Regions from separate parts of the Cupriavidus sp. 94F1 genome, predicted to be linked through region 1. Evidence: predicted binding sites of a transcription regulator. Region 1 holds the regulator's gene; each other region holds the start of a gene.
What was found. Region 1 encodes FNR, which switches genes on or off when oxygen is low (the NO sensors DNR and NnrR bind a similar motif). Its sites were predicted from a motif close to TTGATNNNNATCAA; they were not measured.

Region 1 (2,267 bases):
GCGACCAGGTCATGGACAAGATGGAGTATCCGCGCGGGTTGATCCGGTACACATCGGAAAACGCGATGCGCAAGAAGCTGTCGGCATCGGACGCCCGCAAGCGGCTGATGCGTCCGCGCACGATTGTCTACACGGCGATCTGGCTCGCCTTGACGGCAGGCTTCGTCACATCGCTGGCCATGCGCGCGCCGCTCAAGGTCGACATCATTCGCGATCGTGGCGCGCTCGGGCGCGAAGTGGAAGGGCGCTGGATCGAAAACGTGTACCGGCTGCAACTGATCAACGCCACCGAGGCGCCGATGAAGTTTCACGTGCAGGCGCAGAGCGACGCGTTGCAGGGCATGGTCGTGGAGTACGACCATGGCGCGGAATCGCTGTCGCCCACGTCGAACCGGCTGCTGCCGATCCGGATTCGTGTGCCGATCGACGATGCGAAGCAGGGTACGCACAAGATCGAGGTGACGGTCACCGCCGAGACCGAAACCGATCGGAAAGTGGATATCCGGCAAAGCACGAGTTTCATCGTGCCTCGCGATCTGTGATGCTGTCACGGATGGTGAGCCGGGACGAATGCCAATAGGAGAGCGCAATGACCCAACACCCCGCAAAGCCCTGGTACAGGGAGCCATGGCCCTGGATTTTGATGAGTGGTCCGCTGCTGGCGATGGTCGCTTGCGGTATCACGATCTGGCTGGCAAACACCCATGCCGATGTGCCGGTGAACGATGCCACGCGCCACGGACTAGTGGTCGAGAAGGCCGGTGCCGATCGCGCTGAACCCGCTGCGAGGCGCCCATGAGACTGCGCTGGCTGATGTGGGTGCTATGGCCGGCGTTTCTGATGGGCGGTGCGGCCACGGCGGTGGTGTTCTCGGTGGTGGATCCCGGAGACCTCAGCTTCTTCGGACAACCGGTAGAAGCTTCCCGGCAGGCGATCTACACCGTTGGCTTCCTGGTCGCGTGGTTGTTCTGCGCGTTGTCCAGCGGGCTCACGCTGTACACGATGCCGGTGAAGCTCAGCGACACCGATGAACTCGAATAGCAATGCAGAACAGGCGCTGCAAACAGAAAGGACGCGCTGGATGGCTCCGGCGCGGCCTTTGTCGTGATGCGTGGCCCTGGCTTTCAGCAGGACCGGCTGTACACCTGCTTGATGCCTGCCATATCGACGAGCTTCACATGTCGCTGACGAATCTGGATCAGGCCTGCTTCGGCAAAGCGCGAGAACAGGCGGCTGACGGTCTCGAGTTTCAGGCCCAGGTAGCTGCCGATTTCCTCGCGGCTCATGCGCAGCACGAACTCGGTGGACGAATAACCGCGCGCCGACAGACGCTCGGACATGTTGACGAGAAACGCAGCCAAACGTTCTTCGGCGCGCATCGATCCGAGCGTGATCAGCATGACCTGGTCCTGCGAGATTTCCTTGCTCATCAGGCGCAGGAACTGGCCTTGCAGCGAGGGAAGGATGCTCGACAGCGATTGCAGGTCGTCGTAGCGTACGACGCAGACTTCGGCGTCTTCCAGCGCGGTGGCGTCGGAGGCGTGCTGCATCTCGCTGAGGCCATCGAGGCCGATGACTTCACCGGGCAGATGGAAGCCCGTGATCTGTGTGCGCCCGTCTTCCATCGTGACGTGCGTCTTCAGTGTGCCAAAGCGAATGGCGTAGACCGCATTGAGCGGTTCGCCCATGCGGTAAAGCGTTTCGCCCTTGTGAACACGCACGCGTTCCTGCACGAGCGTGTCCATCTTCGCCAGGTCTTGTTGCGACATGCCCACGGGCAGGCAAAGCTGGCCCATGGCACACGTTGAGCAACGGGGCGACATCTCGGTGACGGGAATGGAAGTCAACAATTGAAGTGCTCGTTATGAATGCGCTTGCAGCGAGGGCGCGATGCAGGCATTTTACAGCGTCATGTGACGCAGAAGCGAGGAACAGTTGCCTTTTGGTGTGCTTTTAAGCGTTTTTCTGATGGCATTGCTCGGTGGCATGCATTGCGCGGCCATGTGTGGAGGAATTGCTATTGCCGCGGAGCAGAAACAGCACCGCGATGTGGCAATTGTCATACACCGTACCGCTCGTCAGTGGTGGACTGCGCTGTGCATCATGCATGCAGGCCGCATCACGACATACATGCTGCTGGGTGCGGTGATGGGTGCTGTCGGTGCGACGGCGTGGCGGCAGGAGTATCTGCCATTGCAGCGATGGCTTTATGCCGGGGGCAGCATGATGCTGGTACTCACCGGTGTGTGGCTGTTGCGTGGACGCGT
Region 2 (2,267 bases), on a different contig from region 1:
CTGCGGCAGGCCGCTCTTGCCGATCGCCGCCAGCTGCACGTACTGCGACCCGCGCAGGCCACGCGTGAAGTCCAGCGTGAAGTCCCCGACGTCGATGCGGGCCTGCAGCGCGCGCCGCAGTTCCGCCGTACCCGACGCCTTCATGCCGGTGGCCGCGCGCACCAGCCAGGCCGCACCAATATAGCCGGCCAGCGTGGCAGGCGAGGGCGGCTCGTCCAGGTACTGCTTCATGCGGGCCACGTGCTCCTTGACGACGCGCAGCGTCGATTCCTGCGGCCCCGGTGCAATCTGCGTCACGACCATGCCGCCCGCGTAGCCGGCGCCCAGGATCTCGCGCGCCGCCGACGGACTGACCGCCGAAAGGCCTACCAGAAACCCGTACCAGTTTTGCGCCGCCAGTGCGCGGCCCAGGCTGCCATAGGCCAGCGTGTCGCCCGCGACGATCACTGCGCCCGGCCGGGCCGCGGCAATGCGCCGTGCGCTGTCGTCGAAATTGCCAGTCAGCGCCACGGCGCGCGTCGAGATGTCCTTTTCCAGGCGCGCCAGCCATGGGGTGCCGACGCCGAGCGTGCCGGCCGCGAAGTCGGGCGACACCGCCAGCGCGATGCCGGTCAGCCCGTAGCTGCGCAGCTGATGCACGGCGGCATCGAGTTCGGCCTGATAGTCGGCGCGCGTGAACCACACGTTGTCGGCGCTCAGCGCCAGCCCCGACAGCGGCGCGACGATCTGCACCCCGCGCCGCGTCAGGTCGGCCGAGCCCGCCAGCGTGGGCAGCAGGCTGTCGCCAGGCCCGAACAGCACCTCGGCACGTTCGTTGTCGGCCAGGGCCACGGCCTGTGCGGCGGCGCGCGGGTTCGAGGCGTCCGCATCGCGCACCACGTGAACGATGCGCAGGCCGGCGTTGCCGGCCGGCGACGCATTGAAGGCATCAAACATCACCTTGGCGCCGGCCAGATAGTCCCGCGCCTGGTCGGCCTGCGGCCCCACGCGATCCACCAGGTGGCCCACCACAAGCTGGCGGCGCAGAACCTGGCCAGCCGGCTGCGCCATCGCGGGCAGCACGGCGGCGGACGTCAGGGCGCCGAGCCTCTGCAATGCGCGGCGGCGGCCTGTCGAAGCGGGCGGACACGCGGGGGGCGATTGCGGCAAGGCTGGGCGCATGGCAGTGAGAGTCGGATGGACAGGATGTGCTGCGGAAAGCGAGTGCGGGCTGGACTTGATACTTGGCGAGCCGGGCCAGAGACTATCGGCCGTTCATGACGCTTCCGTGACTTTTGCCCGACATGAGGCCCCCCGTTGGCGGGGCTGGCAGGTGTAGGTCGCCATGATCTTGATGCGCATCAAGGTTGATGCACCGGGCGAGGCATAGCATCGATTGTCATTCCGCCCACAAATCGAGTCTCCGCATGTCCGCCCCCATTCCAGACGCCGCCGGCACGGCTTTCGACCGCCGCGCGCTTGCCGATTTCCGCAGCCTGGCAGGCCGCATCGACGGCAACGGCCCCCGCTATACCTCCTACCCCACCGCCGACCGCTTCCACCAGGAAGTGGGCGACGCCGGCTACCAGACGGCGCTGCAGGCGTGCCGCGCCGATTCGCCGGCCCCGCTGTCGCTGTATCTCCATATCCCGTTCTGCGAAAACATCTGCTACTACTGCGGCTGCAACAAGATCATCACCAAGGATCACAGCCGCAGCGCGCAGTATGTCGACTACCTGTCGCGCGAAATGGCGATGGTCGCCGGGCGCCTGGGCGAGCGACGCGCCGTGATGCAGTCGCACTGGGGCGGCGGCACGCCGACCTTCCTCGACCCCGCTGAAATGCGCCGGGTCATGGCGGCGCTGCAGGAGCATTTCGTGCTGCTGCCCGAGGGCGAACATTCGATCGAGATCGATCCGCGCCGCGTCACCGACGAACGCATGGACCTGCTGGCCGAGCTCGGCTTCAACCGTATCAGCCTGGGCGTGCAGGATTTCGACCAAGAGGTGCAGGAAGCCGTGCACCGGGTGCAGTCGTACGAAGACACGCGCGCCGTGGTGCGGGCGGCGCGGCGCCTGGGATTCCAGTCGATCAGCGTGGACCTGATCTACGGCCTGCCGCACCAGACCACCGCGCGCTTTGGCAAGACCATTGAAAAGGTGCTGGCGCTGCGGCCCAACCGGCTGTCGGTGTACAGCTACGCCCACCTGCCGCACGTGTTCAAGCCGCAACGCCGTATCGATGCCGCAACACTGCCGCCAGCGGCCGAGAAGCTCGACATCCTGGTG
Region 3 (2,267 bases), on a different contig from region 1:
TCGAGAACCCATGGAATCGTGCGATGGACCCGAGCACGACGAAGATGAAAAGCAGGCAGGTAGCGTAGAACGTGGCCATCAGCTGGCCAAGCTGGAGCAGCGAACTCACGCCGTATTTGCCGATGGTGAATGCCATGGCGCCGAACGCCCCGATCGGCGCGACCTTCATGATGTACCCGACGATGGCGAACAACACGTGCGAGAATTTTTCGATGAAGTCGAAAACCAGCGTGCCGCGCCCCCCGAACCTGTGCAGCGCAAAGCCGAACATCACGGCAAATAGCAGTACCTGAAGGATTTCTCCCTTGGCGAACGCATCCACCACCGTATTCGGGATGACGTTCATCAGGAACTCCACGGTGCCCTGCATCTTTCCAGGGCCGGTATAGGCGGCGATGCCCTTGGTGTCGAGGGTGGCAGGGTCGACGTTCATGCCTGCCCCTGGTTTGACGATATTGATGATCAACAGGCCGACCAGCAGCGCAATGCTGCTGACCACCTCGAAATAGAGCAGCGCCAGGCCGCCGGTCTTGCCGACCTTCTTCATGTCCTCCATGCCGGCGATGCCCACCACGACCGTGCAGAAGATGATCGGCGCGATGATCATCTTGATCAGCTTGATGAAGCCGTCGCCCAGCGGCTTCATGGCCTCGCCGGTTTGGGGAAAGAAGTGTCCCAGAATGACGCCAAGAATAATGGCGGTAATGACCTGAAAGTAGAGAGACTTGTAGAGCGGCTTTGAATGTTCGGCTTTTTCCATGTTCGTCTCCATTGCTGGTTCAGTGTCGGAAGCCGGACATCGACCGCGTCGTCTTGGCCATCTCGCTCGAGCCTCGGGCCGTATTCCGGAAACACGCTAAGGCGAGCTTAGTGCCGCGCAGTTGGGCTTGGGTATGGACCGAAAGACCTAGGTCCGCAACTGGGCCCCGGGACAGGACCCGGCCCGCTGATCCACGCGTGTGTACAAAAAGACACTTGGAGCGTGATCAGTTGATGACTTGCGTCAACTCCAGGGCGGGATGTGGACCAAAGTCCATTGTGGGAAGCGCGTGGACGCCACATATTGAAGAGCGCACAGGCCGGTAATCGGCCATCGAGACACTGATATTTGCCGCATTTCAAGCAGGGAGGTCCAAGCAATGCTGTCCAAGGTGATAGCGATGTATCGCTACTTCATGTCAGTCGTGCCGTTTCGGCTGACGCCCGCCATCATCGCCACGGCTGTTCTGGTCACGCTGCTGCTGCTCCCGGCGCCCGAAGGGCTGAAACCCGAGGCCTGGCATCTGGTGGCGATCTTCCTGACCACGATTGTCGCCATCATCCTCAAGGTCATGCCAATTGGCGTGATGGCCATGATGGCGATCGTGATCGTGTCGCTCGCACAGGTGACGTCGCCGACGTCGAAGGGCGCCATTGCCGACGCACTGAGCAGTTTCTCGAATCCGCTGATCTGGCTGATCGTCGTGGCGATCCTGATCTCGCGCGGACTGAAGAAGACGGGGCTGGGCAACCGGATCGGCCTGATGTTCATTGCCCTGCTGGGCAAGCGCACGGTTGGCATCGGATACGGACTCACCATCTGCGAACTGGTGCTGGCGCCATTCACCCCCAGCAATACGGCGCGCGGAGGCGGCATCGTCCATCCGATCATGCGATCGATCGCCGGCGCCTTCGACTCCGACCCCGCCAAGGGGACGCAGGGCAAGGTCGGCACATACCTGGCGCTGGTGAACTACCACGCCAACCCGATTACCTCGGCCATGTTCCTGACGGCCACGGCGCCGAACCCGCTGGTGGTGGACTACGTGGCCAAGGCCAGCGGCCAGGCGCTGCACCTGACCTGGACCACCTGGGCGCTGTGCATGCTGCTGCCGGGCTTGCTCTGCCTGCTTGTCATGCCGCTGATCATCTACCTGCTATCGCCACCGGAACTGAAGGTCACGCCCAATGCGGTCGACTACGCCCGCGGCGAGCTTGCGCGCATGGGGCCGCTGAGCGGCAAGGAACGCGTCATGATGGGCGTATTCGCGATGATGCTGATCCTGTGGGCCAATCTGCCCGCCATGATCTTCGGGTCCGCCTACACGCTTGACCCGACCGTCGTGGCCTTTCTTGGCCTCTTTGCGCTGATCATCACCGGGACGATCGACTGGGACGATGTGCTGTCCGAAAAGAGCGCCTGGGACACGCTGGTCTGGTTCGGTGCCCTGGTGATGCTGGCCGAGCAACTCAACAAGCTGGGTGTGATCGCCTGGTTCTCGGCCGAC

Region 2: the regulator FNR is predicted to act here: its motif matches at 1,331-1,344, upstream of hemN (oxygen-independent coproporphyrinogen III oxidase).
Region 3: the regulator FNR is predicted to act here: its motif matches at 994-1,007, upstream of AC3FJ6_RS16890 (DASS family sodium-coupled anion symporter).

What each region holds. Positions count from the first base shown of each region.
Region 1 is NZ_JBYOJT010000001.1:106,407-108,673, reverse strand. It holds gene ccoG (cytochrome c oxidase accessory protein CcoG) at 1-542, shown strand, start outside; gene AC3FJ6_RS00490 (hypothetical protein) at 590-799, shown strand; gene AC3FJ6_RS00485 (hypothetical protein) at 796-1,041, shown strand; gene fnr (fumarate/nitrate reduction transcriptional regulator Fnr) at 1,125-1,850, opposite strand; gene AC3FJ6_RS00475 (sulfite exporter TauE/SafE family protein) at 1,936-2,267, shown strand, end outside.
Region 2 is NZ_JBYOJT010000003.1:584,500-586,766, forward strand. It holds gene AC3FJ6_RS10390 (ABC transporter substrate-binding protein) at 1-1,161, opposite strand, end outside; gene hemN (oxygen-independent coproporphyrinogen III oxidase) at 1,407-2,267, shown strand, end outside.
Region 3 is NZ_JBYOJT010000006.1:186,478-188,744, forward strand. It holds gene AC3FJ6_RS16885 (dicarboxylate/amino acid:cation symporter) at 1-760, opposite strand, end outside; gene AC3FJ6_RS16890 (DASS family sodium-coupled anion symporter) at 1,140-2,267, shown strand, end outside.